One region of the Xanthomonas rydalmerensis genome, then DNA from elsewhere that is predicted to be linked to it. Evidence: predicted binding sites of a transcription regulator. Region 1 holds the regulator's gene; each other region holds the start of a gene.
The links. Region 1 encodes FliA, which starts transcription of late flagellar genes. Its sites were predicted from a motif close to TAAAGTTTNNCNNNCNNNGGCCGATAA; they were not measured.

Region 1 (10,301 bases):
CGGCGACCTGTGGCTGAGCATGGACGGCGAAGGCGTCTTGCGCTGGACCGGCTATGGCTGGATCGAGAACTGGGACGTGTCGCAGGGCATCAGCCGCGCACCGACCTGGAGCATCCAGCGCACCCAGCAGGGCGATCTGCTGGCCGGCAACGAGGGCGGCATCGATCGGCTGCGCGAAGACGGGCGCTTCCAGCGCTGGGCCAGCGCCAACGGCACACAGATGATCGGGCTGCAGCGTGCCGCCGACGGCACCCTGTGGAGCATCGGCTCGGTAGGCGTGCTGCGCCACTACGACGCGCAGGGTCGATTGCTGCGCGTCTATCCGCCGCTGCGCAGCAGCGGCCGACAGCGACTGGTGATCGCCAAGCAACTGCTCGTGGATGCGACCGGCCGGGTCTGGATCCTCAGCGACGACGGCGTGTACCTGCTTGCGCAGGCGAATGCAGACGCGGAGCCGCAACGGCTGTCGACGCTGCCCGGCGGCGAGTATTCGGATATCCAGCAGCGGCAGGACGGCAGCGTGCTGGTGACCGGCGTCGCCGGGCTGTTCCGCCTGCGCGGCGACACCTGGACCCCGATCCGGTTGGTCGTGGACGGCAGGCCATCGCAGGCGGTGCTCAGCAAGCTGCTGGTCCAGGACGACGGCCAGGCCTGGGCCAGCCTGTACGGTCCCGGCGCCTGGCACGGCCGGCTCGACGGCGACACCCTGCGTTTGCAGCCTGCCGATGCGCAATTGCGCGACCTGCAGATCTACACCCTTCGCGGCACCCGCAATGGCTGGATCTGGATCTGCCACAACCAGGGCGTGGACGTGTTCAACGGTCGCGCCTGGTCGCGGCTGACCCAGGCGCAGGGCCTGCTCTGGAACGATATTTCCGAATCGGCCTTCCTGGAGGACGGCGACGGCTCGGTGTGGATCGGCAGCAGCCGCGGCGTCACCCACCTGCAGGATCCGACGCGGCTGTTCCCGGCGCAGGCGCCGCGGCTGGCGCTCAAGGAGTTCAGTCGCAGCGGCGTGGCCATCGCCGCGGGCGCACGCCTGCCCTGGAGCGAGGATCCGTTGCACATCGCGGTCGGCTCGCCGGACCTGTACGACGAGCGCAACCGCATCAGCTTCCGCTATCGCTTCGAGGGCGCACACACCCGCTGGCTGCATACGCCCAACTTCGAGTTCGAGCAACCGCCGCTGGCGCCGGGCCGCTACGTGCTGGAAATCCAGTTGCTGGACGCCTACCGGCGTAGCGCCTCGGCACCGCTGCGGGTGGGGTTCTCGGTGGCCCCGGTGTGGTGGCGCAGCCAGCCGATGCTGGCGCTGTACCTGCTGCTCGGCGGCGGCCTGATGGTGGCGGTACTGCATTGGCGCGAGCGCCGCCTGCACCAGCGCCAGCGCGAACTGGCCGACCTGGTGGCGCGACGCACCGAGGAACTGGAACACGACAAGCGCGAACTGGAGATCGCCCGCGCCGCGCTGGCGGTGAAAGCCTCGCACGACGCCCTCACCGGCCTGCTCAACCGCGCCGGCATCCTCGAGGCGCTGGCCGCGCAGATGCGCCGCAGCGAGGCCGAACAGACCGCGCTGGCGGTGGCGATGATCGACCTGGACCATTTCAAGCGGATCAACGACGAGCACGGCCATCTGGTCGGCGATGCGGTGCTGATCGAGGTGGCGCGGCGCCTGGGCGCCAATCTGCGCGACGCCGACCTGGTCGGCCGCTACGGCGGCGAGGAACTGCTGGCGATGCTGCCCGGCTTGCCGCCGAGCTGCGGCGAGCGGCTGCAGGCCCTGCGCGCCACCATCGCCGGGCAACCGCTGCGCATCGGCGAGCGGCAGTTGGCGATCACCGCCTCGATCGGCGTGGCCTGGTACCGGCCCGGCGAATCCCTGCAGCAGTTGCTGGCGCGTGCCGATGCGGCGCTGTACCAGGCCAAGCGCCTGGGCCGCGACCGGGTGGAACTGCAGCCCGCCTGACCGCGGCCGGAAGGCCCCGCCGCGGCAGTCTCGGAGAGTCGGGCCAGGACCGGCACGGTCCTTGCAGTGCGCAGGGTCGATCCTGGCCGAGCGCATCCCCCGATGTCCGAGAGCGAAGAAGGCGCAGAGCGCACAGAACAGCCAACAGACAAACGCCTGCGCGAAGCCCGCGAACAGGGCAACATCCCGCATTCGCGCGAGCTGGCGACGGCGGCGGTGTTCAGCGCCGGGGTCTTCGCGCTGATGGGCCTGTCCACCTCGCTGACCGCCGGCGTCGTGTCCTGGCTGAAGCAGGCGCTGCGCCCGGACCTGTCGATGCGCGCCCATCCGGAGGCGATGTTCGGCCATTTCGGCGAACTGCTGCTGAACCTGCTCTGGGTGGTGTTGCCGCTGGTCGGCATCTGCCTTGCCGCCAGTTTCGCCGCGCCGGTGCTGATGGGCACCCTGCGCTTCTCCGGCCAAGCGCTGATCCCCAAGTTCGACCGGCTCAACCCGATGGCCGGGCTGAGCCGCATGTACGGCGCCGAGACCATCGCCGAACTGCTGAAATCGATCCTGCGCATGGCCTTCGTCGGCGGCGCCGCGATGCTGTGCCTGTGGGGCAGCGTCGATTTCCTGCGCGGGCTGCTGCTGCAGCCGCTGGAACAGGCCGTCGGCCACGGCCTGGGCTTCACCCTGCGGCTGCTGTTGTACACCGCCGGCGCGCTGGCGCTGCTGGCCGCGATCGACGCGCCCTATCAGAAGTGGAATTACATCCGCAAATTGAAGATGACCCGCGAGGAAGTGCGCCGGGAAATGAAGGAAAGCGACGGCAGCCCCGAGGTCAAGGGCCGCATCCGCCAGATGCAGATGCAGATGTCGCAGCGGCGGATGATGGAAGCCATCCCCAAGGCCGACGTGGTGGTGGTCAACCCCACCCACTATGCGGTGGCGCTGAAGTACGAGAGCGGGCGCATGCGCGCCCCCACCGTGGTGGCCAAGGGCGTGGACGAAATCGCCTTCCGCATCCGCGAGGTCGGCGAGCAGCATCGGGTGGCGGTGATCTCGGCGCCGCCTTTGGCACGCGCCTTGTATAGGGAAGGCGAACTCGGCAAGGAAATTCCCGTGAGACTGTATTCCGCGGTGGCGCAGGTCCTCTCGTACGTCTACCAGTTGCGCGCCTGGCGCACTGGGCCGATGCCGCCGTTGCCGCCGTTGGAAGTGGATGAATTCGCCCCGGGGAGCCAGCCATGAGTCAGCCCGCCGCGCAGATGAATACGCGCAAAGTCATGGACATGATCAAGCACGGGCTCGGCGCCCCGGTGATCGTGTTGCTGATGCTGGCGATGGTGGTGGTGCCGCTGGCCGCCCCGGTGCTGGACGCCCTGTTCACCTTCAACATCGCCATCTCGCTGATGGTGCTGCTGGCGGTGGTGTACGTAAAGCGGCCGCTGGAGTTCAGCATCTTCCCGATCGTGCTGCTGATGACCACGATGCTGCGCCTGGCGCTGAACGTGGCCTCCACCCGCGTGATCCTGATCAACGGCCAGGACGGCCACGGCGCCGCCGGCAAGGTGATCGAGGCCTTCGGCGAATTCGTGATCGGCGGCAACTATGCGGTCGGCATCGTGGTGTTCGCGATCCTGACCATCATCAACTTCGTGGTCATCACCAAGGGCGCCGGGCGCGTGTCGGAAGTGACCGCGCGCTTCATCCTCGACGCCATGCCCGGCAAGCAGATGGCGATCGACGCCGACCTCAACGCCGGCCTGCTGACCCGCGAGGAAGCCAAGGCCCGCCGCGAGGAAGTGCGCGAGGAAGCGGACTTCTACGGCTCGATGGACGGCGCCAGCAAGTTCATCCGCGGCGACGCCATCGCCGGCATCCTGATCCTGTTCATCAACCTGATCGGCGGCATGGCGGTCGGCGTGCTGCAGCATGGCATGCCGGTGGGACAGGCCGCCTCCACCTACACCCTGCTGTCGATCGGCGACGGCCTGGTCGCGCAGTTGCCGGCGCTGCTGGTGTCCTCGGCGGTGGCGATGCTGGTCACCCGCGCCTCGCGCTCGCAGGACATGGGCGCGTCGATGATGGGCCAGGTGTTCGGCCAGCATAAGGCGCTGGCGGTGGCCGCGGCGATCATGGGCCTGGTCGGCCTGATCCCGGGCATGCCCAACGTCGCTTTCTTGACGCTGGCGCTGATCCTGGGCCTGCTGGCCTGGAAGATGTGGAAGCGCAGCCTGCAGCCGACCCCGGCCGCCGCCGAGGCGGCGCCGCAGGCGGCGGCCGCGGCCCAGGCCAATGCCGAACTGGGCTGGGACGAACTGCGTCCGATCGACCCGCTGGGCCTGGAGGTCGGCTACCGGCTGATCCCGCTGGTGGACAAGGCCCAGGGCGGCGAGCTGATGGCACGCATCAAGGGCGTACGCCGCAAGCTGACCCAGGACATCGGCTTCCTGGTGCCGCCGGTACACATCCGCGACAACCTGGAACTGCCCGCCAACGCCTACCGCCTGCTGGTGCACGGGGTGCCGGTGGCCACCGCCGACATCCACCCGGACCGCGAACTGGCGCTGGACCCGGGCGGCGCGCTCGGCAAGATCGACGGCATCGCCGGCAAGGATCCGGCGTTCGGCCTGGATGCGACCTGGATCCAGCCGCACCTGCGCGCCCAGGCCGAGACCATGGGCTACACCGTGGTCGACCCGGCCACGGTGATCGCCACGCACCTTTCGCACCTGATCCGCGAACATGCCCCGGAACTGCTCGGCCACGAGGAAGTGCAGCAACTGCTGGCGACCCTGGCCAAGAGCGCGCCCAAGCTGGTCGAGGACCTCACCCCCAAGGCGCTGCCGCTGTCGGTGGTGGTGCGGGTGCTGCAGAACCTGCTGATCGAGAAGATCCCGGTGCGGCAGCTGCGCAAGATCGTCGAGGCCCTGGTCGAGCACGCGCCGCAGAGTCAGGAACCCGGCGCGCTCACCGCCGCCGTACGCAACGCCCTGGGCCGGTTCATCGTCCAGGAGATCGCCGGCATGGCCCCGGAACTGCCGGTGTTCACCCTGGCCCCGCAATTGGAACGTGTCTTGCAGGACTCTACCCAGGGCAACGGCGCGGCGCTGGAACCCGGACTGGCCGAACGCTTGCACCAAAGTCTGGCGGACTGCGTGAGCAAGCAGGAGGCGCGCAACGAACCGGCAGTGGTGCTGGTGCCGGCGCAGGTCCGCGCCGCCCTCGCCCGCCTGGTCCGCCACAGCGTCCCCGCGCTGTCGGTCCTGTCCTACAGCGAAGTGCCGGAGGACAAGCGGCTGAAGTTGGTCGGCACGATCAGCTGATTGGCGGGGATTGGTGATTTGGGATTCGGGAGTCGCAACAGCGGGCCCGGCACGCGGAGAGAGACAGCAATGACACGAACGAACACAACCAGAGCAAGGCGACCGGATAGCAGCCATGCCATGGCGGCCTCCGCAACCAATCCCCACTCCCCAATCCCGAATCCCGGCACTCACCCATGAAGATCAAACGCTTTGTCGCCCCCGACATGCGCACCGCCTTCCGGATGGTGCGCGACGAGCACGGGCCGGATGCGGTGATCCTGTCCAACCGGCGTACCGACGAGGGCATCGAGATCGTCGCCGCCAGCAATTACGACGAGGCCCTGGTGCAGCGGGCGCTGGATTCGGTGCGCCCGGACGAGGCGCCACGCGCCGCCGCGGCGCAGGCACCGGCCGCTGCCGCGCCGCGCGCCGCCCGCAGCGATAAGGCCGCGGCCAGCCCGGCGATGGCGATGATGGCCGCGATCAGCGAGCGCCGTGGTGGCGCCGCGGCGACCGCCCCGGCCGCTGCCGCAGCCCGGCCGCTGACCCAGCCGGCGGCGCTGGCCGCCTCGGCCATGCCTGCTGCGGCCGCCCCGGCTGCCGCAGCGCGCCCGGCCGCAGCGGCCAAGGCCCCGGCACCGGCCACGGGCCGCGCCGACTTCAGCATCCCCGAGGACGTGTTCCGCAACGCCCCGATCAGCGTGCCCATGCCCAGCCCGTTCGCCGCCGCCCCGGCGCCGGCCGCCGAGGCCATGCCGGCCTGGCGCGACGACGTCGCCGCGGTGGCGCTGACCCCGGTGGCGAGCCCGGCCCCGGCCGTGCCTGCGCCGAGCGCGGCCAAGCCGGACGCGCCGGCCACTGCCGGAATCCCGGCGGCCGCGACGCTGGCGGCGGTGCCGACCTTCCCGGCCCCGCAGAACGACGAACAATTGACGCAGCTGCGCGACGAACTGGCGCTGATGCGGCAGATGATCGAGCGCGAGATGAACCGCCTCACCGACGAACGCCTGCGCGGCTCGCCGGTCCGCGCCCAGGCCCTGGAATTGATGGACGACTATGGCTTCGACAGCGGCATCACCCGCGACGTGGTCATGCAGATCCCCGCCGACCTGGAGCTGCACCGCGGCCGCGGGCTGATGCTGGGCCTGCTGTCCAAGCGCCTGCCGATCGCCCCGCTGGACCCGATCGAGGAAGGCGGCGTGATCGCCCTGATCGGCCCCACCGGTGCCGGCAAGACCACCACCATCGCCAAGCTGGCCTCGCGCTTCCTGGAGCGCCATGCCGCCCGCGACGTGGCCCTGGTGACCACCGACACGGTCCGCGTCGGCGGCCGCGAGCAGCTGCACAGCTACGGCCGCCAACTCGGCATCGCCGTGCACGAGGCCGACAGCGACGCCGCGCTGCAGCAGCTGCTGGAGCGCCTGGCCGACTACAAGCTGGTGCTGATCGACACCGCCGGCATGGGCCAGCGCGACCGCGCCCTGGCCGCCCAGCTGCACTGGCTGCGCGCCTCGCGTGTGGTCCGATCCTTGCTGGTACTGCCTGCCAATGCCCATTTCTCCGACCTGGACGAGGTGGTGCGCCGGTTCGCCGGCGCCGACCCACAGGGGGTCATCATGACCAAGTTGGACGAGACCGGGCGGTTCGGCAGTGCCTTGTCGGTGGTCGTGGACCACCGCCTCCCCATCACCTGGGTGACCGATGGACAGCGCGTGCCGGACGACCTGCACCGCGCCAACGCCGCCAGCCTGGTATTGCGCCTTGAAGATTTGCGGCGCGCTGCCGATAAGCCCTGTACTCCGGAGCAGACCCATGCCGTCGCGTGACTACGTCAATCTGACCAATGCCTTCCCCCTGTCGGCGACGCGTAGCGAACCGCTGGGTCCGGTGCGCACCATCGCCGTGACCGGCGGCAAGGGCGGCGTGGGCAAGACCAACATCTCGGTCAACCTGTCCATGGCGCTGGCCGACATGGGCAAGCGCACCCTGCTGCTGGACGCCGACCTCGGCCTGGCCAACGTCGACGTGCTGCTGGGGCTGACGCCCAAGTTCACCGTGGCCGACCTGGTCGCCGGGCGCTGCACCCTGGAAGAGGTGCTGATCGACATGCCCAACGGGCTGATGGTGGTGCCCGCCGCCTCCGGCCGCCGTTACATGGCCGAGCTGCCGCCGGCCCAGCACGTGGGCCTGGTCAACGTGTTCTCCGAGCTGCAGCGCGAGCTGGACGTGATGATCGTCGACACCGCCGCCGGCATCACCGACAGCGTGCTGACCTTCTGCCAGGCCGCGCAGGACGCGGTGGTGGTGGTCTGCGACGAGCCGGCCTCGATCACCGACGCCTACGCCCTGATCAAGGTCCTCTCGCGCGAGCGCGGCGTGGACCGGGTGCAGATCGTCGCCAACATGGTGCGCGACCTCAACGAAGGCCGCCTGCTGTACGACAAACTGAGCCGGGTCTGCGAGAAGTTCCTCGGCGACGTGTCGCTGAACTACCTGGGCTGCGTGCCGCAGGACGACTGGCTGCGCCTGTCGGTGCAGCGCCAGCAGCCGGTGGTCAAGGCCTACCCGTCCAGCCCGTCGGCGCAGGCGATCGCCGAGATCGCCCGGCGCACCGCGCGCTGGCAGGCGCCGACCGCCCCACGCGGCAACGTCGAGTTCTTCGTCGAACGCATCATCCAGCGCGGGGTGGCCGCATGAACGCCGCCGCCCACTACCGCGCCGTCCAGCGCAACAGCGCCAACGACTACATCGCCCAGCACTCGGACCTGGTCCGGCGCATCGCCCATCACCTGGCGGCGCGACTGCCGGCCAGCGTCGAGATCGACGACCTGATCCAGGCCGGCATGATCGGCCTGATCGAGGCTTCGCGCAGCTACGACGCCGAACAGGGCGCCTCGTTCGAGACCTACGCCTCGATCCGCATCCGCGGCTCGATGATCGACGAGATCCGCCGCGGCGACTGGGTGCCGCGCTCGGTGCACCGCCGCGCCCGCGACGCCGCCTCGGCGATCCGCAAGATCGAACAGAGCACCGGCCGCGCCGCCGCCGCCAACGAAGTGGCCGCGGCGATGGACATGCCGCTTCCCGAATACCTGCGTTTGATGGAAGATGCCGCCCGCGGCCAGGTGCTGAGCCTGGAGTCGCGCATCGAGGACCATGGCGAGCTGGATACCATCGCCAAGGGCGGACCCAATCCGCAGCAGATGCTCGAGCGCAGCGAATTCGGCCGCGAGCTGGGCAAGGCCATCGCGCAGTTGCCCGAACGCGAGCAGTTGGTGCTGTCGCTGTACTACGAGCAGGAATTGAACCTCAAGGAAATCGGCGCGGTACTCGGGGTCAGCGAGTCGCGCGTGTGTCAGATCCATGGCCAGGCCACGGTACGGTTGCGCGGACGCCTGAAGGCGTTCGGTGTCGCCGATGCCGGTCTGGAAGACGAAGAATAGGAACCCTTAGGAGTCAGTGGTGAACAAGAACATGCGGATTTTGATCGTGGACGATTTCTCGACGATGCGGCGCATCGTCAAGAATCTGCTCGGCGATCTGGGCTTCACCAACACCGCCGAGGCCGAAGACGGCAACAGCGCCCTGGCCGCGCTGCGCTCGGCACCGTTCGAGTTCGTGGTCACCGACTGGAACATGCCCGGCATGACCGGCATCGATCTGCTGCGCAACATCCGCGCCGACGACAAGCTCAAGCACCTGCCGGTGCTGATGGTCACCGCCGAGGCCAAGCGCGAGCAGATCATCGAGGCCGCGCAGTGCGGCGTGAACGGCTACATCATCAAGCCGTTCACCGCGCAGACGCTGCAGGAGAAGCTCGGCAAGATCTTCGAACGCCTGGGAGCGACCGCCTAAATGGAAGCCACCGCCGAACGTACCGCCCTGATCGAACGCCTGCAAGGCGCGCTGGACGCGCTGGAGAACGGCGACGAGGCCGGCTGGCGCAGGGAGATCGACACCCTCGCCGCCTGGCGCACGCGGCCGATGATGCAGGGCCTGAGCCGGCTCGCGCGCGATCTGGGTCAGGCGCTCGGCGAACTGCCGGTGGTGCCCAGCGAGGCCGGCGAGCTGGACGACGCCTGCTCGCGTCTGGACCACGTGGTGGAGATGACCGAACAGGCCAGCCACCGCACCCTGGACCTGGCCGAGGAATGCCGCGCGCTGGCCAACCAGCTCGCCGCCGGCGGCCTCAGCGGCGACCAGGGCGAGATCCTCGACAAGATCCGCCACAACCTCACCGAAATGGCCCTGGCGCAGAGCTTCCAGGACCTGACCGGGCAGATCATCCGCCGCGTCGCCGGTATCGTGCGCCGCGTGCACGAAGGCTTCGGCGCGCTGGGTCTGCCGCCGAAGGAAGAACGCAAACCCGACGGCAGCCTGGCCGGCCCGGCCCTGCCCGGTCTGGACCGCCACGGCGTGTCGCAGAACGACGCCGACGACCTGCTGTCCGGACTGGGACTGTAATGCCATGAGCGCCGTACCCGACGACATCGCTGCCGACTTCATCATCGAGGCCCAGGAGATCCTGGACCGGCTCGGCGAGCAGTTGGTGTCGCTGGAGCAGGCGCCCGAGGACAGCGGCCAGCTCAACGCCGTGTTCCGCGGCTTCCACACGCTCAAGGGCGGCGCCGGCTTCCTGGCGATCAACGCCATGGTCGAGCTGTGCCACGCCGCGGAGGAAACCCTGGGCATGGCCCGCGCCGGCCAGGCCACCCTGCAGGCGCGGCACTTCGACGCCGCGCAGCAGTCGCTGGACTACCTGCAGTCGATGCTCGACGCCTTCGGCAGCGGCCAGGAGCCGCCGCGTGCGCCAGCGGAACTGATCGCGCAGTTCGACGCGCACGGCGATGCCGCCCCGGCACCGGCCCCGGCCAAGAGCGCCGCGCCGGCGCCCGCCCCCGCAGCGGCCACCGCCGCGGCCGCGGGGGATCTGATCAGCGACGACGAATTCGAAGCGCTGCTGGACCAGTTGCACGGCGATGCGCCGCCGACGGCCACGCCGCAGGCGCTGCAGCCGGCGCCGCGCGCGCCCAGCGCCG
Region 2 (10,301 bases), 500 kb from region 1:
TTGCTGGACAGCAGGATCTCCGGATGCAGGCCGTGCTCGAACAGCGTCATCATCGGCACCATGTAGGCGCTGGTGGACAGCGGGCTTTGCAGCGCCAGGGTCCGCCCCTGCAGATCCGCCAGGTCGTGCACCGGCCCGTCGCGGCGCACAAAGAACACCGTGTGGTACTGGCGCACGCCGTTGCGCTCGGTCAGCAGCAGCGGCTTGGCGCCGCCGCGCTGTTCCAGCGCCATCGCGGTGGCGGCGGTCTCGGTGACCCAGTCGATCCGGCCACGGCGCAGGTAACTGCTCATCTGCTGGCTGTCGCGGGCCATCAGGATCTGCCCGGAGGTGATGCCGACTTCGCGCATGCGCGGCACCACGTAGTCCAGCAGCGGCTTGAGTTGCTCGTAATGGGCCTTGGGATTGTCGCTGATGCGCCCCAGCACCAGGACCGAGGGCCGCGCGTGCACGGACGCGGGCCAGCAGATCGCCAGCGCCAGCCACACCACGACCACCCGCCAACGCGAACTGGACAAACCACGATCCCCAAGTAGACCTTGCAAAGCCTAGCCGAAAGCGCATGCCGGTGACAGCGTCACAGAATGGCGCCAGCCGCGCATGCTGTTCGCCCCCGACGCGCGCGTCACCGCGCGCGCCGCGAAGGATGCCTTCGCGCCTTGTCCGGCCTCAGTTTCCCGCCTGTCCGGCGAGCCGCGCCATGCGCTGCGCATCGGACAGCACGCCGCGCAACAGGCGCACTTCCTGCTCAGTCAGTTCGGTGCGCAGGAACAGCCGGCGCAGCTTGCGCATCGCCGAATCCGGGGCGCGTCCCTTGTGGAAGTCGATGTCGTCCAGGGTCTCGGCCAACTGCCCGAACAGCCCTTCCACCTGGGCGTGGCTGGCCGGCGCCTCGCGAAAGCCCGGCGCCGGCGCGGGAGCAGGGGCGGCACTGCGCAGCTGCGCCAGGCGCACCTCGTAGGCCAGCACCTGCACCGCCGCGGCCAGATTGAGCGAACTGAACGCCGGATCGGAGGGAATGTGCACCGCCGCGTGGCACAGCTGCAGCTCCTCGTTGGTCAGGCCGGTACGCTCGCGGCCGAACACCAGCGCCACTTCCGCAGGCTCGGCGCTGGTGGCGGTCAGGCGCTGCGCGGCATCGGCCGGCAGCAGTTCCTCCAGCGACACGCGGCGGCTTCGCGCGGTGCAGCCCAGCACCAGCCGGCAATCGGCCACCGCGTCGGCCAGCGCGGGCAGCACCGGCGCCTGCTGCAGCAGGTCCTCGGCACCAGCAGAACGCCGGTACGCCTCGGTATCCAGCTCGCATTCCGGTGCCACCAGTACCAGCCGCGACAGCCCCATGGTCTTCATCGCGCGCGCCGCCGCACCGATGTTGCCGGGATGCTGGGTTCCGACCAGGACGAAGCGAATACGGAGAGAATCGGTCATGGCGGCACGGCAGGCGAAGCGAACGGGGGCGTAGATGGTAAACTGCGCGGCCGGCCTTGGCGCCGGATTGCTCTTTTCCTCCTCCAGACCCACCTCCGCCTTTTCGGGAGCGTTTGCCATGCAAAAACCCGCCGTCACCGTCATGGTCAAGGCTGCCCGCCTCGCCGGCAACGTCCTGTTGCGCCACATCAACCGCCTGGAAGCACTGAACGTGGTGCAGAAGGACCGCATGGACTACGCCAGCGAAGTCGATGCCGATGCGGAGAAAGTGATCGTCAAGGAGCTGCGCCGCGCCTACCCCGACTACGGCGTGATGGGCGAGGAAGGCGGCGTGCAGGGCGGCGGGCGCTACATGTGGGTGATCGATCCGCTCGACGGCACCAGCAACTACCTGCGCGGCTTCCCGCACTACTGCGTGTCGATCGCCCTGGTCGAGAACGGCGAGCCGATCGACGCGGTGATCTTCGATCCGCTGCGCAACGAACTGTTCACCGCCAGCCGCGGCAACGGCGCCGTGCTCAACGACCGCCGCATCCGCGTCAGCGAGCGCAAGGAACTCAACGGCGCCATGGTCCACACGGGCTTCGCGCCGCGCGAGCGCAAGCACGCCAGCGCCCAGCTCAAGTGCGTGGACGCGTTGCTGGTGCAGGCCGAGGACATCCGCCGCACCGGCTCGGCGGCGCTAGACCTGGCCTATGTCGCCTGCGGCCGCAGCGACGCCTACTTCGAAGCGGGGGTGAAGGCCTGGGACATCGCGGCCGGCGTGCTGCTGGTGCGCGAGGCCGGCGGCCGCGTCACCGACTTCAAGGGCGGCACCCTGGGCCGCATCGACGACCGCGGCCCACAGCAGTTCCAGGTGGTCGCCGGCAACCTCAAGGTCGGCGATGCGCTGCAGAAGCTGATCGTCAACACCGGCTACGCCGGCGAGTTCGACGCGAAGTTCTGAGCGGGCGCGTCCGGCGACTGGCCGGCGCCGACACTCCAGCACAAAAAAAGCCGCGCACTTGCGCGGCTTTTTTGTGCCCGGCATTCGCGCACCGCGCGCTCACGCCTCTCAGCGAGGGCCTTGCACGCACCGCTTTCGCATCGCGAGAGGACATGGGACTTCCAGAATTTCCGCTTGCGCTCGTTACGCGGCACAGCGCCTGCGCCTCACGCCACGCTCACGCATTGCACGTCGCGCGCTTCACCTGTGCTTGATCGCGGTTTGCGTAGAAAACGGCGACACGAGGCGCTGCGTGCAGCTGCCATGGCCTGTGCGATGCGCCCGATGCGACCGGCGAACACAGCCCTAAAGATCCCCAGAACGCGGCCGATAAAGATGCGGGCTTTTGCCCGAACTTCCCCCGCTGATCCGCGCCTGCGTTGCCGCCCCTGCGGCAATGGAGCCGGTGGCGCCCGCTCTCTCGCATCTTTCGGAGATCTCGCGTGTCCTTCCATCATCTCACCGTCACCAAACGCCTGGCAATCGGCTTCTGCGGCGTGATCGCCATGCTATTGCTGGTCGGCATCACCAGCCTGATCGGTTTCCGCAAGTTCACCAGCGCCGCGGCGCTGGACGCGCACACGTACAAGGTCATCACTCTCGGCGACCGCATGCTGGTGAGCCTGCTCAACATCGAGAGCGGCGCACGCGGCTTCGCCCTGACCCGCGACAAGTCCTATCTGGAGCCGTTCGAACTCGGCGAGCGCGAGTTCCGCGCGCAGTGGCAGGAATCCAAGCAGCTGACCGCGGACAATGCGGCACAGCAAGCGCGCCTGCAAACCCTGATGCAGGACTACGCGCAGTTCATGGCGACCAAGCGCAAGGCACTGGACCACATGCGCGCCACCGCCGCCGACAGCGACGACGCCCAGTTGGACACATTCCGAACCGTCGGCAAGCAGCAGATGGACGGATTGCGCGACACGATCGGCCAGTACGAGGACGCCGAACGCGCACTGCTGCAGGTGCGCAAGGCCGAGAGCGAGGCACGCGCGCAGTCCGGCGAGTGGACCAGCATCGGCGGCATGCTGATCGGCATCGTCGCCGCGATCCTGCTCGGCCTGCTGGTCCGCAACAGCCTGATGCGCCAGCTTGGCGGCGAGCCGGCCTACGCGGCCGACGTGGTGCGCCGTATCGCCAGCGGCGACCTGTCGCAGGACGTGCGCCTGCGCACACAGGCGCCGTCGCTGCTCAACGACATGCGGCAGATGCAGGAGGAACTGCGCACGGTGATCCAGGCGCAGACCGAGATGGCCCGGCAGCATGCCGCCGGCCAGATCAGCTTCCGCATGGACGAGGCGCGCTTCCCCGGCGACTACGGGCGCATGGTGCGCGACACCAACGCGTTGGTGCACAGCCATATTTCGGTCAAGCAGCGGCTGATCACGTTGATGGGCGAGTACGCCGAAGGCGACCTCAGCCGCGATCTGGAACAGTTCCCGGGCGAGATGGCGATCCTGACCGACACCATGGCCAAGGTGAAGCGCAACCTCGGCGCGATCAACCACGAGATCGACCTGCTGGTGCGCGCCGCCGCGCAGGGCGACTTCTCCCGCCGCGGCGAGGAGCAGCGCTTCCAGCATGCCTTCCGCGGCATGGTCGCCAATCTCAACACGATGATGACCGGCACCGAGACCAACCTCGCGGCGCTGTCGCAGCTGTTGCGCGCGATCGCCGCCGGTGACCTGACCCAGACCATGCAGGGCGATTTCCACGGCGTGTTCGCGCGGATGCGCGACGACGCCAACGCCACCGTCGCGCAGTTGACCGACATGGTCGGCCGCATCCAGCAGGCCGCGGCCAGCATCGACACCGCCGCGGGCGAGATCGCCAGCGGCAACGACGACCTGTCGCGCCGGACCGAGCAGCAAGCCGCGAGCCTGGAGGAAACCGCCGCGTCGATGGAGGAACTGACCGCCACGGTGAAACAGAACGCCGAGCATGCCCGCCAGGCCAATCAACTGGCGGCCGGCGCCGCCTCGGTGGCCTCGCAGGGCGGCACGGTGGTCGGCCAGGTCGTCACCACCATGGACGGCATCGAAGCGGCTTCCAAGAAGATCGCCGACATCATCGGCGTCATCGACGGCATCGCCTTCCAGACCAACATCTTGGCCTTGAACGCCGCGGTCGAAGCCGCGCGCGCCGGCGAACAGGGCCGTGGGTTTGCCGTGGTCGCCAGCGAGGTCCGCACCCTTGCCCAGCGTTCGGCCAGCGCGGCCAAGGAAATCAAGGCGCTGATCGACGACTCGGTCGAGCGCGTGAGCGCAGGCTCGGCACTGGTCGCCCAGGCCGGCACGACGATGCAGGACATCGTGGCCTCGGTGCAGCGCGTCACCGACATCATGGGCGAGATCGCCGCGGCCTCGCAGGAGCAGTCGGCCGGCATCGAACAGGTCAACCACACCGTCACCCAGATGGACGAGACCACCCAGCAGAACGCCGCCCTGGTCGAGGAAGCCACCGCCGCGGCGCGCGCGATGGAACAGCAGGCCGGCGACCTGGTGGAGATCGTCGGCCAGTTCCAGGTGCGCAGCGAGACCTACCCGATGGTGGCGCACCTGGTCGCCCGCGCCACCGCCAACGCGGCCTAGTCCGGACCCGCCGCGCGGCAGGGACGCCGCGGAGGGATGGGCCGTCGTCGACGGCCCATCCCGCGACACCGGCAGGCGCTGCAACCCGACCGACCTATCTGTAGGAGCGGCTTCAGCCGCGACGCCTTACCGGCAAGGCGTCGCGGCTGAAGCCGCTCCTTGTATCTGGACCTGGCGCCCCTAAACAGGCGTCATGTCTTCCGACTGATCATCGGAGGAGGTGTGGGAAGTCCAGTCGCTCCTGAAGCTTAGAGCTTGCATCGTAGATCGGCTCCCCTCTCCACATGCTGGCCCTTGGGTGTCCGAACGGTATCCAGAGTCCGCCCCCGGCGTGAACTCGCATCGACAAGGCAGGACCGGGCACAGCGCCGATCATGACCCTGACACGATGGAGGAATCGCGTATGTCTCCCGTCATCGGCATCGACGTCGCCAAGCGCAGTTTCGATGTGGCCAGCGAGCTGACCAATGGCAAGCACCGTACCAAGGCCAAGTTGTCCAACGATGCCAAGGGCTTCCAGGCCCTGCAGGCATGGCTGCAGACCCATGCGCAGCCCGAGAGCTGGATCGCCATGGAGGCCACTGGCACCTACCACCAGGCACTGGCCGAGTTCCTCCACGCACGAGGCTATCGGGTGTGCGTGCTCAACCCGGCGCAGACGGCCGCGTATGCACGCAGCCAGCTCAGCCGGGTCAAGACCGATCGCAGCGATGCCAAGCTGATCGCCAGCTATGCCCTGCGTCACCGCGAGCAGTTACGCCGTTGGCACCCTGATCCGCCGGCGCTCAAGCAACTCAAGGCACTGGTGCGCCGGCGCCAGGACTTGCAACAGATGCTGCAGATGGAGCGCAACCGGCTGGACGTCGCTCCGGCCCAGGTGAAGGACTCGATCCAGGTCCATCTGGCCGATCTGCAACATCACATCGCCCAGATCGAGCAGGCCATCGATGACCATATCGACCAGGATCCGACCTTGCGGGGGCAGCGCGAGTTACTGGTGAGCATCCAGGGCATCGCCGACACCAGTGCGGCCTTGATGCTGGCCGAGCTTGGCGATGTGAGGCGCTTTGCCGATGCCTCGGCGGTGACCGCCTTCGCCGGCCTGAATCCGTGCCTGCAGGAGTCGGGCGACCGCAAAGGCCATGTCTGCATCTCGCGCACCGGCTCGCCCCGCCTGCGCGCGGGCCTGTTCATGCCGGCCCTGGTGGCCATGACCCACAACCCGGTCATCCGGGCGCTGAAACAGCGGCTAAGCGAACGCGGCAAAGCCGGCAAGCAGATCGTGTGCGCCGCTATGCGCAAGCTCCTGCACCTCGCCTATGGCGTCCTCAAATCGGGCACCGCGTTCGACCCGAAAAGGAGCCTTGCCTGCTAGGGGGTAAGACGGTATCTACGACAAAGCGGATGCGGCGCCGCCCCAACTCGAATCTCCAAGCGTCCGCACAAAGAAAAAGCCGCGCATCCGCGCGGCTTTTCTGTTCGCAGGAGCGAGTGTTTCAGGACCAGGAATCACGCTTTTACGATTCCCGACTCCCGAATCCCCAATCCCGGCCCCTCAGGGCCTACGCGCCAGCGCCTCGACGTCCTTCGACTTCGGCAGCAGGTCCTGCTTGGTGACCTGGAACGGCCCGATCGACAGCAGCGGCACCGCCACGATCACCGAGGACACCACCACCACCACCGCGCCGATCATGTGGGTCAGCGCCAGGCCTTCCATCGACTCGCCGCCGTACAGGTACAGCGCCAGCGCCGACAGGAAGAACATCACCGCGGTGATCACCGTACGCGACAGGGTCTGGTTGATCGAACGGTTCAGCACTTCGATCGGCTCCACGCGCAGGCTGCGGAAGTTCTCGCGCACGCGGTCGAACACCACGATGATGTCGTTGATCGCAAAGCCCATCACCGACAACAGGCCGGCCAGCACGGTGAGGTCGAACTCGCGGCCGGTGACCGACACGTAGGCCACCGTCACCAGCAGGTCGAACAGCGCGGTCACGCTGGCCACCACCGCGAACTTCCACTCGAAGCGGAAGGCGATGTAGATCAGGAAGCCGACCAGCATGAACACGGTGGCGTAGACGCCGTTCAGCGCCAGGTCCTTGCCGACCTGCGGGCCGACGAACTCGCCCGGCTTGACCGTGGCCGGATTCTGCGGCGTGCTCACCGCCTTGCGCACCTGCTCGGCGAGGTTCTTGGTGATGTCCTCGTTGTTGTGCTCGCCCTGCGGCTGCAGGCGGATCACCACCTCGTTGCCGCTACCGACGTTCTGCACCTGCGCGTTCTCGAAGCCGGCCTTGGCCAACTGCTCGCGCACCTGGTCCACGTCGATCGGCTTCTGGAAGCTGGTCTGCACCAGCGCGCCGCCGGTGAACTCCAGCGCGTAGTTGAAGCCCTTGGCGAAGATCACCGCGAACGAGGCCAGCGCCAGCACCAGCATCAGCACCAGGGTCGGGTGCCGCCAGCGCATGAAGTCGATCTTGGTGTCGTTGGGGATCAGGTGAAGCGGGAAGATTTTCATTGGAGACCGCTCTGCGTTTTTTTGGACCCCGCGCCTGCCGGCGCGGGGACGTGCGGAAGGTGGCGTGCGTGGCTCAGATGGCCACGGACTTGATCTTCTTGCGACGGCCGTAGATCAGCACCGCCAGCGCGCGCGACACGGTGATCGCGGTGAACATCGAGGCGAAGATGCCGATGATCATGGTCAGCGCGAAGCCCTTCAGCGGGCCGGTACCGAACGCGTACAGCGCCACGCCGACGATCAGGCCGGTGAGGTTGGCGTCGAGGATGGTGCCGCCGGCCTTCTCGTAGCCGGCCGCGATCGCCGACTTGGGCGGCACGCCCAGGCGGAGCTCTTCGCGGATACGCTCGTTGATCAGCACGTTGGCGTCCACCGACAGGCCCACCGACAGCGCCAGGCCGGCGAAGCCGGGCAAGGTCATGGTGGCGCCGAACAGCGACATCACCGAGACCACGATCAGCAGGTTCATCAGCAGCGCGACCGAGGTGATCAGGCCGAACATGCGGTAGTACACGCTGAAGAACACCAGGGTGAACAGGAAGGCGTAGACCACCGCGGTGACGCCGCGCTCCACGTTCTCCGCACCCAGGCTCGGGCCGATCACGTATTCCTCGACGAAGTCCATCGGCGCGGCCAGCGAACCGGCGCGCAGCAGCTTGGCCAGGTTCTCCGCCTCGGTCTTCTCCAGGCCGGTGGTCTGGAAGTTCTTGCCGAACACGCCGGCGATACGGGTCGGCGCCAGCGCCTCCTCGTTGACGCGCACGCTGCGCACTTCCTTGCCGTCGACCATGGTCACGGTGGGGATGCGCTCGATGTAGACCACCGACATCAGCTTGCCGGTATTGGCGCTGGTGTAGTCGAACATGCGCTGGCCGGCGGCGTTGTTGAGCGTCACCGCCACGGCCGGCATGCCGTTCTGGTCGGTGCTGACGGTGGCGTTGACCATCTGGTCGCCGGACACCAGCACGCGCTTGCTCAGCAGCACCGGGGCGCCGCTGTCGCGCAGGCGGAAGACCTTGGCGTCGGGCGGGATGTTGCCGCTGCGCACCGCGTCCTCGGCATTGCCGTCGACCACGCCGCGGAACTCCAGCGTGGCGGTGGCGCCGATCATGCGCTTGGCTTCGGCGGTGTCCTGCACGCCCGGCAGCTCGACCACGATGCGGTCGTCGCCCTGGCGCTGGATGATCGGCTCGGCCACGCCCAACTGGTTGACGCGGTTACGCAGGGTGGTCAGGTTCTGCTCGATGGCGCCGGCGGCGATCTGCTTCAGCTCCGCCTCCGGCACGGTGACCGTGATGGTCTGCCCGGACACCGCGTAGCTCAGGGTCGGCTGCGCCTTGGCGATGGCGGCGCGCGCGGCGCTGGCGTCCACGCCCTCGCCCAGGCTGACCTGGATGCTGTTGTCCGGACGGCGTTCGACCGAACGGTAGGCCAGACGGCCATCGCGCAAGGTGGTACGGATGTCCTCGGCAAAGGCGTCCAGGCGCTTTTCCAGCGCCGCCTTCTGGTCCACCTGCAGGGCGAAGTGCACGCCGCCGACCAGGTCCAGGCCCAGCACCATCGGCTTGCCGCCCAGCCGCGACAGCCAGTCCGGCACGGTCGAGGCCAGGTTCAGCGCCACCGTGTAGTTCTCGCCCACCTGCTGGCGCAGGACGTCGTTGGCACGGGTCTGCGCCTGCAGGTTCGGCAGGCGCACCATCAGGCTATCGCCTTCCTTGTCGACCAGCTTCGGGGTGATCCCGGCCGTCTTCAGGTCGGCGAGCACCCGCTCGCGCAGGGCGTCGTCGATCTTGCCGCCGCGGCTGGCGGTGATCTGGACCGACGGATCCTTCTGGTACACGTTGGGCAGCGCGTACAAAGCGCTCAACGCCAGCACGATCAGGATGAGGACATACTTCCAGCGCGGAAACTCGAGCATTGCGGGACCCCGCACGACGCCACGCCGGCGTCGCGCCTAGCAGTAGGAGAAATGGATCAGGCGGACTTCAGCGTGCCCTTCGGCAGGACATTGCCGACGGCGCCCTTCTGCACGCGGATGCGCACGTTGTCGGCCACTTCGATGGTGATGAAGTTGTCGCCGATGTCGGTGACCACGCCAGCCACGCCGCCGGAGGTGATGACCTCGTCGCCACGGCCGAGCTTGTCCAGCATCGACTTGTGTTCCTTCTGGCGCTTCATCTGCGGCCGGATCATCACGAAATACATCACCGCGATCAGGATGATGGGCAGCAGGAACATCTGCAGGCCGCCACCGGCCGGGGCGGTGCCGCCGGCGGTCTGCGCCTGGGCGACGGGAATCAGGAAATCGAGCGGATTCATCGGGTACGTCCTATGGTTTGGGCAGCCCGCCGCCCTGGGGCACGGACCGCTGGTTTGCCTTGCGGCAGCAAGCAGCCGCCGATTATGCCACGATCTTCCTTCACCCTCCGGAACCGCCGCGGCGTGCCTTCCTTCTCCCTACGGGAGAAGGTGCCGCGTAGCGGCGGATGAGGGTGCGGGCGAAGCCACGTGTCAGTTCGACTGCACGAGGCTGCGGCCGGACCTAACCCCAACCCCTCCCAAACGGCACGAGGCTTCGCCCGGACCCTCACCCCCCAACTCCTGTCCCGAATAACACGAGGCTGCGCCCGACCCTCACCCCAACCCCTCTCCCGGAGGGAGAGGGGCTTATCCGTGCTCCGGTAGTGGGGTTGCTTCCACGCCGCGCGCCGCATAGAAGGACCGCCGGAACTGGGCAAAGGTTCCCGCTGCGATCGCGGCGCGCATGTCGGCCATC
Region 3 (10,301 bases), 2.5 Mb from region 1:
GTGCACCAGCGTGGCGCCGTGGGCGACGCGCTGCACCGAGTCGTCGATCAGGGTCTTGATCTCCTTGGCGGCGCCGGCCGAACGATGCGCGAGCGTGCCGACCTCCGCGGCCACCACCGCGAACCCCTTGCCCTGCTCGCCGGCGCGCGCGGCTTCCACTGCGGCGTTGAGGGCGAGGATGTTGGTCTGGAAGGCGATGCCGTCGATCACCGCGATGATGTCGGCGATGCGCTTGGAGGCGGCCTGGATGCCATCCATGGTCTCCACCACCTGGCCCACCACGTCGCGGCCTTCGCTGGCCACGCCGGCCGCGCCCAGTGCCAGTTGGTTGGCGCGCTGGGCGTGCTCGGCGTTCTGCTTCACGGTGGAGGTCAGTTCCTCCATCGAGGCGGCGGTCTCTTCCAGGCTGGCGGCCTGCTGCTCGCTGCGCTTGGCCAGCTCCTGGTTGCCGCTGGCGATGTCCTCGGCGGCGAAGCCGATGCTGTTGGTGGTGCGCTGGATGTGCGCGACGATGTCGGTCAGGCGGTGCACGGTGCTGTTGGCGTCGTCGCGCATGGCGGCGAACACGCCGTGGAAGTTGCCGCTCATGCGCACGGTGAGGTCGCCGTCGGCGATGCAGCGCAGCAGCGCGGAGAACTTGGCCAGGTTGGCGTCGGCGGTGGCCATCATGGTGTCGAGGTTCTCGACCATGGTGCGGAAGGCGTGCTCGAACTTCTCCGGCTGGCCGCGGTGGGCGAAATTGCCGGCGCAGGCGGCCTCGGCCAGGGTCTGGATCTGCACGTTGATGGCGTGCAGGTTCTGCTTGACCTGCTGCATCGCCGCGGTGATCGCGGCTTTCTCGCCGGGATAGTGGGCGATGTCCTGGCTGAGGTCGCCGATGGCGTAGCGGCCCATCACCTCGGTGATGCGCAACTGGGTCTGCACGTGCGCATCGACCAGGGCATTGGTGTCGGCGACCATGCGCCCGTACTCGCCGGGGAAGCGCTGCGCATCCATGCGGTAGCTGATGGCGCCGGCGTCGTGGCGCGCGGCCATCTCGCGCTGTGCGGAAATCACCGCGTGCAGGCGCCGCTGCATCTGCTGCATGGCGCGCAGCAACTGCCCGGCCTCGTCGTGGGTGGTGGCGGTGTCCGGGCTGCTCAGGTCGCCGGCGCCGATGCGCTCGGCCAGGCCCAGCGCCTGCCGCAGCGGGCGCACCACGCGGCGGGTGAGCAACAGGGCGATCAGCGAGCCCAGCAGCAGCGCCAGCACGGTGCAGCCGATCATCAGCAGGGCGAAGCCGCGCGCGGTGGCCATCGCCTCCTTGGCGGCCTGGCGGTTCTTGGCTTCCTGCAGGTCGATGAAGGCGTTGATGCTGGCCAGCCAGTCGACGAAGGCCGGGCGCGCCTGCTGCAGCAGCAGCGCCTGCGCCTGCACGGTGTCGCCGGCATCGCGCAGCCGCCGGACCTGCGCGATCAGCGGCATGGTGCGCTGTTCGATGCCCTGGATGCGCTGCAGGATGGCTTTCTCCTGGGCGTCGGTAGAGGCGGCCAGAAGGGCGTCGAGCGGCTGCGCGGCGCGCGCGTAGTCGCCGGCCAGCTTGTCGATGGTCTGCTCGGTCGCCTGCCGGCTGGCGGCATCGTCCAGCAGCACCACGTCGCGCAAGGCGATGGCGCGGTCGTGGACGCTGCCGCGGAAGTTGATCGCGTAGCGCTGCTTGACGCTGTTGACCTCGTTGATCGCGGTGAGCCGCCGGTCGATGCTGTGCACGCGCTGGATGCCGACCACGGTGAGCAGGACCATCAGCACGATGAGGGTGAGGAAGCCGAGCGCGAGGCGCTGGCCGATGCGCAGATTCGAAAGGGCGTGCATGGGATCGGGGGAATGGGGGAAGGAAGAGGGATGACGGTAGGTGACGGCGGACGGGCAGGCAGGTTGCCTGCGCCCGCGTGACGCGCGCAGGGCGCTGGTCCCCGGGCCGGCGCATGGATAGCGGCGTTACCCGGTCGAACTGAAGGGATGTGGCCTGGGCGCCGGCGGCGCAGTGCGGGGAACGTGATGGGGTGCCTGTCTACGTGGCGATGGCCGCCGGCCACGTCAGGCCGTGCGCGGCGCGGCGGTGACCGGCACGGCCCGGCTCGCGCCGCCTGGAACATATCGACCGCCGTGGCGCGGTGTTCTGGATCGTCGCGGCAAGCAGGCGCAGACACAGGTCAAGCGCATCTCCAGCACTTGCGACATGCTTGCCGCGGGCAAGCGCCAGGTCTGCTGCTCCGATCGCTCGGGCAGGTACGGCAAGGCATTCGCTGCGCCGCAGGCACAATGAGGCGCGCGCCTGGCACACGCGCTGCCGCGACAGGATCCTCGCACGTGTGTGCCTATACTCCGTGACGTCCATCCACGAGGCCCGCCGCATGAGTGCATCCACCTCTTCGTCCGCCGCCGCCGCACCGGGCAGCCTGCGCCGCTCGGTGTCCAACACGCTCAAGGGCTCGGCCGGCAATCTGGTGGAGTGGTACGACGTCTATGTCTATTCGGTGTTCGCCACCTACTTCGAGTCGCAGTTCTTCTCCAAGGAGGACAAGAACGCCACGTTGTACGTGTGGGCGATCTTCGCGGTGACCTTCCTGATGCGGCCGATCGGCGCCTGGTACTTCGGCCGCTTCGCCGACCGCTACGGTCGCCGCCTGGCGCTGACGGTGTCGGTGTCGGTGATGGCCGCCTGTTCGTTCCTGATCGCGGTGACGCCCACCGTGGCCAGCATCGGCGGCGGCGCGGCGGTGCTGCTGCTGCTGGCGCGGCTGCTGCAGGGTTTCGCCACCGGCGGCGAATACGGCACCAGCGCCACCTACATGTCCGAGGCGGCGATTCCCGGGCGGCGCGGCTTTCTGTCCTCGTTCCACTACGTCACCCTGGTCGGTGGCCACGTGCTGGCGCAGGCGGTGCTGCTGGGAATGCTGCATTTCTTCGACAAGGGCCAGGTCTCCGAATGGGGCTGGCGCGTGGCCTTCGGCCTGGGCGGTATCGGCGCGCTGGTGGTGTTCTGGCTGCGCCGCACGATGGACGAGTCGCTGACGGCCGAGTCCATCGCCGCGGCCAAGCGCGGCGGCGCCAACGCCTCCGGCTCGCTGCGCGAGCTGTTCGTGCACCAGTGGCGCCCGCTGCTGCTGTGCTTCCTGATCACCGCCGGTGGCACCGTGGCGTTCTACACCTATTCGGTGACCGGGCCGAAGATGATCCAGACCGCCTTCGCCGGCGACGACCTGATGGCCGGCACCATCATCAACCTGGTCGCGCTGATCGTGCTGATGCTGATGCAGCCGGTGGGCGGTTGGCTGTCGGACATCATCGGGCGCAAGACCCTGCTGGTGTTCTTCGGCATCGGCGGCGTGCTCTATACCTGGTTCCTGGTGCTGGAACTGCCCAAGCAGAGCGACTGGTTGAGCGCGTTCGCGATCCTCACCGCCGGCTTCGTCATCCTCACCGGCTACACCTCGATCAACGCGGTGGTGAAGGCCGAGCTGTTCCCCACCCACATCCGCGCGCTGGGCGTGGGCCTGGGCTATGCGCTGGCCAATTCGGCCTTCGGCGGCACCGCGCCGCTGCTGTACCAGGCCTCGCTGAAGACCGGCCATGTCACCAGCTTCGTCTGGTACGCCACGGCGGTGATCGCGGTGTCGCTGGTGGTGTACATGTTCTTCCTGACCAACAAGGGGTCCAACTGGCTCGACCACGAGGGCGAGATGCGGACGCGTTCGCGCTGACCGGCGCGGCGTCTGCCCGGGCGGTGCGCGCGCCGCCCGGGCGCTGAGCAGATGGACGCTGAACGGCGCACCCGGTCGCGGCCGGGTCGCCCCGCCACGCGGGGGCCGCCATGCGGCGGCTGCCGGGCGACTCGGGTACCATGCAGCCCCCTCACGGGCGTTCCCCCATGGCCGATTCCGACAATAGCTCCACTCCCCCGGTGACCCAGGCGCAGGCCGAAGACGCAGTGCGCACCTTGTTGCGCTGGGCCGGCGAAGACCCCACCCGCGAGGGCTTGCTGGACACCCCGCGGCGCGTGGCCGAAGCCTATGGCGACTGGTTCAGCGGCTACCGCGCCGACCCGCGCGAGTACCTGCTGCGCACCTTCGAGGAAGTGGCCGGCTACGACGAACTGATCGTGTTGCGCGACATCGAGTACGAAAGCCACTGCGAACACCACATGGCGCCGATCATCGGCAAGGTCCACGTCGGCTACCTGCCGCGCGGCAAGGTGGTGGGCATCAGCAAGCTGGCGCGCGTGGTCGAGGCCTATGCGCGGCGCTTCCAGGTGCAGGAGAAGATGACCGCTCAGATCGCCCAGTGCATCCAGGACGTGCTGCAGCCGCTGGGCGTGGGCGTGGTGGTGGAAGGCGCGCACGAGTGCATGACCACCCGCGGCATCCACAAGCGCGGCGTCAGCATGGTCACCTCGAAGATGCTCGGCACCTTCCGCGAGGACGCGCGTACCCGCGCCGAGTTCCTGCGCTTCATCGAGCGCGTGCGCTGAGTCTGCGGATGCGGTGGCGGTCGGTTCCTGCATGAAGCCGCATGTCCGGATCGCCGGCTATCGCCAGTTGCGCGAACAGCCGTTGTGGAAGCTGCTCGCCGCCGACCATGCCCCGGAGCTGATCGGCCTGCTGCAGACCCTGCTCGGCGACGCCCAGCGGCGGCTGCCGGCCGACGTGCTGCACGAGCGCCTGCAGCGCCAGCTCGATGTGCTGAAGGACGACGAGCTGTCGCGCGAACTGCCGCGCACCGCGCAGGCCTACGTGGCGCACTGGCTGGCGCAGGGCTGGCTGGAGCGGCGCCTGCCCGAGGGCGATGCGCAGGAAGAATATGAACTGTCGCGGCAGGCGGCGCAGGCGATCCGCTTCATCGCTGGCGTGCGCGACAGCGCCAGCGTGGCCACCGAGAGCCGGCTGTCGCTGGTGATCCAGCAACTGGTGCAACTGGCCGGGCAGACCGAGACCGATCCGGACGCGCGCCTGGCGGCGCTGCGCGCCGAGCGCGAGCGCCTGGACGCGGAGATCGAGCGCGTGGCCGCCGGCAAGCTGGCCGCGCTGGACGGCAAGCGCGCGCTGGAACGCACCCGCGACATCATCCGCCTGTCCGACGACCTGACCGAGGATTTCCGCCGCGTCCGCGACGATTTCGAACGGCTCAACCGCGAGTTCCGCGAGCGCATCATCGACGACGAGGGCGCGCGCGGCGACGTGCTGGAGAAGCTGTTCGCCGGCATCGACGTGATCGGCGAGAGCGAGGCCGGGCGCAGTTTCCAGGCGTTCTGGAGCCTGCTCAACGACGCCGAGCAGAGCGTGCAGCTGGACGCGGCGCTGGAGGCGCTGCTGGCGCGCGGCTTCGCCCGCCGCCTGGATCGCCACGAACGCGCCTTCCTGCGCGGGCTCACCGGCACCCTGCTCGAACGCGGCGGCCAGGTGCACGAGGTGATGCAGCATTTCGCGCGCAGCCTGCGCGGGTTCGTACAGAGCCGCGGCTACCTCGAACAGCGCCGGCTCAACCAGTTGCTGAAGCAGGCGCAGGGCGAGGCACTGCAGCTGCGCGACCACCTGCACGCCACCGCCGCCACCGGCTACGTGCTGCCGCTGAGCAGCGCGCGGCTGCGCTCGCTGTCGCAGTGGCGCCTGCACGACCCGCGCAGCCAACAGGTGGACGGGCGGGTGCAGGCGGCCGAGGCGGCGACGATCTCGCTGGACAGCGTCGGCGACCTGGTGGCGCAGTCGGAGATCGATCTGCGCGGCCTGCGCAACGACCTGCACGACCTGCTCGGCCGGCAGCCGCAGCTGAGCATCGGCGAGGCGCTGCGGCAGCGCCCGGCGGCGCAGGGCCTGGGCAGCGTGATCGGCTACCTGGCGCTGGGCACCCGTCACGGCGTGGTCGTCGATGGCGAATGGGAAGCGGTGCAATGGGAGGGCGGCGACGGCCAGGTGCGGCGCGCGCGCATCCCGCTGGTGTGGTTCACCAAGGAAAAACGCAATGAACTGGTCTGACGAATTCCACGGCCACCAGGCCGATGCCGGCGATGTTGCGACGGCCGCCGCCACCGCCGCCGAGGCCGGCACTACGCTGTTCGCCGGCGACAGCGGCAGCCTGCCGCTGGAAGCACGCCGCGCGCTGTGCCAGTTGCTGTCCGGCCCCAGCGTCGATGCCTACCGGCACGGCCCGCTATGGCAGGCGTTGCTGCGCCATGAGGTGGCGATCCGCCGCGTGCTGAGCGAGCTGTTCCTGGAGTTGGTGCTGGACCGCGACGGCGGCGTGGCATTCGCGCGCCAGGCCGACACCGGCGAGCTGGAGACCCCGGCGCTGCTGCGCACCGCGCCGCTGACCTTTATCGAGTCGGTGCTGTTGCTGTTCCTGCGCCAGCAACTGGCCGAGGCCGACACCCGCGGCGAGCGCGCGGTGGTCGACGAGGCGCAACTGCTGGAAGTGCTGACGGTGTACGAGAAGAACGTGTCCACCGACCGCGCCGGCTTCGCCCGGCGGGTGCTGGCGGCGATCGCCAAGATGCGCGACAACCACCTGCTGTCCAAGCTGCGCGGCAGCGAGGACCGCTACGAAGTCTCGCCCGCGCTGAAGCTGCTGTTCTCGGCCGAGGACGTGCAGGCGCTGGCGGCGGCCTACCGCGGCCTGCGCGACGGCGCGGCCGAGACGGCGCCATGACAGGCCTGCGCCCGCGCGTCGCCCGCGCCTAGCGTCGCCCCGGCGCCGTGCGCTGGCCGCCATGGCGGCCGTCCCCGTTTTCCGATGAGTTCCCGATGACGTCCCTGTCCGAATCGTCCACCGTCCCCGTCGCTCCGTCCCTGTTCGCCGAGACCCTGGCCGAGCAACGCGCGCAGCAGTACCGCATGCGCCGCCTGCAGGTGCACAACTGGGGCACCTTCAACGGCCTCACCGACGTGCCGATCGCCGAGAAGGGTTTCCTGTTCGTCGGCCGCTCCGGTTCGGGCAAGTCGACCCTGCTCGATGCGATGTCGGCCCTGCTGACGCCACCGAGCATCGTCGACTTCAACGCCGCCGCGCGCGAGGCCGAACGCAGCGGACGCGACCGCAGCCTGGTCTCCTACGTGCGCGGCGCCTGGGCCGACCAGCAGGACAGCGCCTCCGGCGAGATCGCCACCCAGTACCTGCGCAAGGGCGCGACCTGGTCGGCGCTGGCGCTGGAGTACCGCAACGCGCACGGCCAGGCGGTGAGCCTGGTGCGGCTGTTCTGGATCGCCGGCAGCGGCACCGCCGCGGCCGACGTGCGCAAGCACTACATGGTGGTGCCGCGCGGCTTCGACGTGGCCGCCGAACTGGACGGCTTCGACCTGGACCTGCGCCGACTCAAGCTGCGCCTGGGCGAGGACGTGCACCATTTCGACAGCTTCGCCGGCTACGCCGAGCGCTTCCGCCACCTGCTCGGCATCGGCAACGAGATGGCGCTGCGGTTGCTGCACAAGACCCAGTCGGCGAAGAACCTGGGCGATCTCAACGCCTTCCTGCGCAGCTTCATGCTCGACGAGCCGCGCACCTTCGAGGCGGCCGACCGCCTGGTCGAGGACTTCGCCGAACTCGACGGCGCGCACCACGCGGTGGTCACCGCGCGGCGCCAGGTGGAGACCCTGACCCCGGCGCGCGACTACCACGCCGAACTGCTGGCGCTGCGGCGCGGCGTTGGCGAGCTGCGCGAGCTGCAGCTGGGCATCGACGGCTACCGCGAGCAGCGCCGCCTGGCGCTGCTGGACGCGCGCCTGCAGGAACTGGACACCCAGGACCGCGGCCTGGCCGGCGAGGAAGGGCAGCGCCGCGAAGCACTGGACAACCACGAGCAGACCCTGGCCGAGCTGGAGACGCAGCAACGCGCGCAGGGCGGCGAGCAGGTCGAGGCGCTGGAGCGCGAGCACGGCCGTGTCGAACGCGAGCGTGACGAGCGCATGCGCCGCCGCAGTCAGGTCGAACAGGCCTGCCGCCAACTCGGCATGGGCCTGGCCGGCAGCGCCAGCGGCTTCGCCGAGCAGGTGGCGCAGGCCCGCGCGCTGCGCGACGGCGTCGCCGGCGAGGCCAGCAGCCTGGACGAGGCGATCGCCGAGCGCATGGCCGAGCGCCGCGAGGACGAACGCCGCTTCGCGGTCATCCGCGCCGAGATCGAGGCGCTGCTGAAGGCGCCCTCGAGCATTCCCGCGCCGATGCAGGCGCTGCGCGCGCGGCTGTGCGCGGAGACCGGCCTGTCCGAAGCGGCCCTGCCGTTCGTCGGCGAACTGGTGCAGGTGGAGGCCGACCAGGCCGCCTGGCGCGGCGCGATCGAGCGCGTGCTGCACGGCTTCGCGCAGTCGCTGCTGGTCGACGAACGCCACTACGCCAGCGTCGCCGACTGGGTCAACAAGACCCAGCTCGGCACCCGCCTGGTGTATTTCCGGGTACGCCACAACGCGCCGCTGCAGCACCGCGAGCCCGATGCCAAGTCGCTGCTGCGCAAGCTGGAGTTGCGCGATCACGCCTACGCGCCGTGGCTGCGCCAGGAACTGGCGCGGCGCTTCGACTACGCCTGCGTGGACACCGTGGCGCAACTGCGCGACGCCGAGCGCGCGATCACCCGCGAAGGCCAGGTCAAGCATCCGGGCGACCGTTACGAGAAGGACGACCGCCACGCCGTCGGCGACCGCAAGCGCTGGCTGCTCGGCTACGACAACCGCGACAAGCTCAAGGTCTTCGAGCGCGAGGGCCAGACCCTGGCGCAGCGCATCGCCGCCTGCGATGCCGACGTCGCCGCCCTGCGCAAGCAGCGCGAGCAGGACCAGGGACGGCAACTGGCCGCGCACACCCTGGCCGAGCGCGAGTGGGACGAAATCGACGTCGCGCCCAAGCTGCAGCGCCTGAGCGACATCGCCGAGCAACTGCTGCAGCTGCGCGAGGGCGACACCGCGCTGCGCGCGCTGGGCGAGCAGATCGCCACCGTCCGCGCGCGCCGCGACCAGGCCCGCCGCACCTACGAGGACGTGCGCCTGGAGCGCGCGCAGGTGAGCCGCGAGCGCGCGCGCCTGGAAGCGCAGCGCGAGACCTGCGCGGCGCGCGTGGCCACCGCGGTGATCGGCCCGGCGCAGGTGGCGGGGCTGGACGCGCGGCTGGCGGCGCTGCCGCCGTTGAGCCTGGACAACCTGGAAGCGCATCTGCGCAGCGTCGAGCGCGGCCTCGGCGAACAGCTGGCGCAGAGCCAGGCGCAGGACGCGCGGCTGAGCCAGCAGGTGTTGGACTGCTTCCGCCGCTACTGCCAGCAGTGGCCGGAGGACAGTGGCGACTTCACCGTCAGCCTGGCCAGCGCCGACGATTTCCTGGCGCGCCTGCAGCGGCTGGAGAGCGACGGCCTGCCGCGCCACGAAGGCCGCTTCTTCGACCTGCTGCAGACCCAGAGCAAGAACAACCTGCTGGCCCTGCAGCGCTACACCGCCGAAGCGCACAAGGCGATCAAGCAGCGCATGGACGAGGTCAACGCCAGCCTGGAGCAGGTGCCGTTCAACCGCGGCACCCTGTTGACCATCGAGGTCAGCGACCGGCGCCTGCTCGAGGTGCAGGAGTTCCAGCAGCAGTTGCGCGCGGTGCTCGGCCATCAGCAGACGGAGGACCGCGCGCTGGCCGAGGCGCAGTTCGCCATGTTGCGCGGCCTGGTGCAGCGGCTCGGCGCGCAGGAGCCGGAGCTGCGGCGCTGGCGCGAACAGGTGCTGGACGTGCGCCAGCACGTGGAGTTCGTCGGCGTGGAACTGGATGCCGACAGCCGCACGCAGGTGGAGATCTACCGCAGCGGCGCCGGCAAGTCCGGCGGCCAGCGCCAGAAGCTGGCCACCACCTGCCTGGCCGCGGCGCTGCGCTACCAGCTCGGCGGCGAGGACGGCGAACTGCCGCGCTACGCCGCGGTGGTGCTGGACGAGGCCTTCGACAAGGCCGACAACGAGTTCACCGCGCTGGCGATGAACATCTTCGAGAACTTCGGCTTCCAGATGGTGGTGGCCACGCCGCTGAAATCGGTGATGACGCTGGAGCCGTTCATCGGCGGCGCCTGTTTCGTCGAGATCAGCGGCCGCCACAACTCCGGCGTGCTGCTGATCGAATACGACGAGCAGGCGCACCGGTTGAAGTTGCCCGAGCGCAGCCGTAACGAGGCGACGACACCTGCGGTGGAATCGGCCGAGGTGGTGGACCAGGCCGGCGCCGATCTGCCGCCGCCGCCGGCTGCTGCCGCAACCGCGGATCCCGTCGCAGACGTCGCCGCGCCGGCGCGCGCGTCCGGCAAGGCGCGCGCTGGCCGC

Region 2: QN245_RS12995 (methyl-accepting chemotaxis protein) is a predicted target of FliA. The motif match lies at 2,721-2,747, and genes of this name have one in related genera.
Region 3: QN245_RS00600 (methyl-accepting chemotaxis protein) is a predicted target of FliA. The motif match lies at 1,969-1,995, and genes of this name have one in related genera.

Annotation. Positions count from the first base shown of each region.
Region 1 covers NZ_CP126170.1:2,594,530-2,604,830, forward strand. Annotated here, with positions in the region: gene QN245_RS10905 (diguanylate cyclase) at 1-1,969, shown strand, start outside; gene flhB (flagellar biosynthesis protein FlhB) at 2,072-3,202, shown strand; gene flhA (flagellar biosynthesis protein FlhA) at 3,220-5,280, shown strand; gene flhF (flagellar biosynthesis GTPase FlhF) at 5,457-7,088, shown strand; gene QN245_RS10925 (MinD/ParA family ATP-binding protein) at 7,075-7,959, shown strand; gene QN245_RS10930 (RNA polymerase sigma factor FliA) at 7,956-8,705, shown strand; gene cheY (chemotaxis response regulator CheY) at 8,725-9,117, shown strand; gene QN245_RS10940 (protein phosphatase CheZ) at 9,118-9,726, shown strand; gene QN245_RS10945 (chemotaxis protein CheA) at 9,731-10,301, shown strand, end outside.
Region 2 covers NZ_CP126170.1:3,091,093-3,101,393, forward strand. Annotated here, with positions in the region: gene QN245_RS12980 (phosphate/phosphite/phosphonate ABC transporter substrate-binding protein) at 1-518, opposite strand, end outside; gene QN245_RS12985 (RNA methyltransferase) at 670-1,428, opposite strand; gene QN245_RS12990 (inositol monophosphatase family protein) at 1,547-2,374, shown strand; gene QN245_RS12995 (methyl-accepting chemotaxis protein) at 2,857-5,004, shown strand; gene QN245_RS13000 (IS110 family RNA-guided transposase) at 5,408-6,379, shown strand; gene secF (protein translocase subunit SecF) at 6,560-7,525, opposite strand; gene secD (protein translocase subunit SecD) at 7,599-9,443, opposite strand; gene yajC (preprotein translocase subunit YajC) at 9,500-9,844, opposite strand; gene tgt (tRNA guanosine(34) transglycosylase Tgt) at 10,193-10,301, opposite strand, start outside.
Region 3 covers NZ_CP126170.1:134,089-144,389, forward strand. Annotated here, with positions in the region: gene QN245_RS00600 (methyl-accepting chemotaxis protein) at 1-1,851, opposite strand, end outside; gene QN245_RS00610 (MFS transporter) at 2,394-3,743, shown strand; gene folE (GTP cyclohydrolase I FolE) at 3,911-4,510, shown strand; gene QN245_RS00620 (DUF3375 domain-containing protein) at 4,542-6,011, shown strand; gene QN245_RS00625 (DUF4194 domain-containing protein) at 5,998-6,681, shown strand; gene QN245_RS00630 (ATP-binding protein) at 6,777-10,301, shown strand, end outside.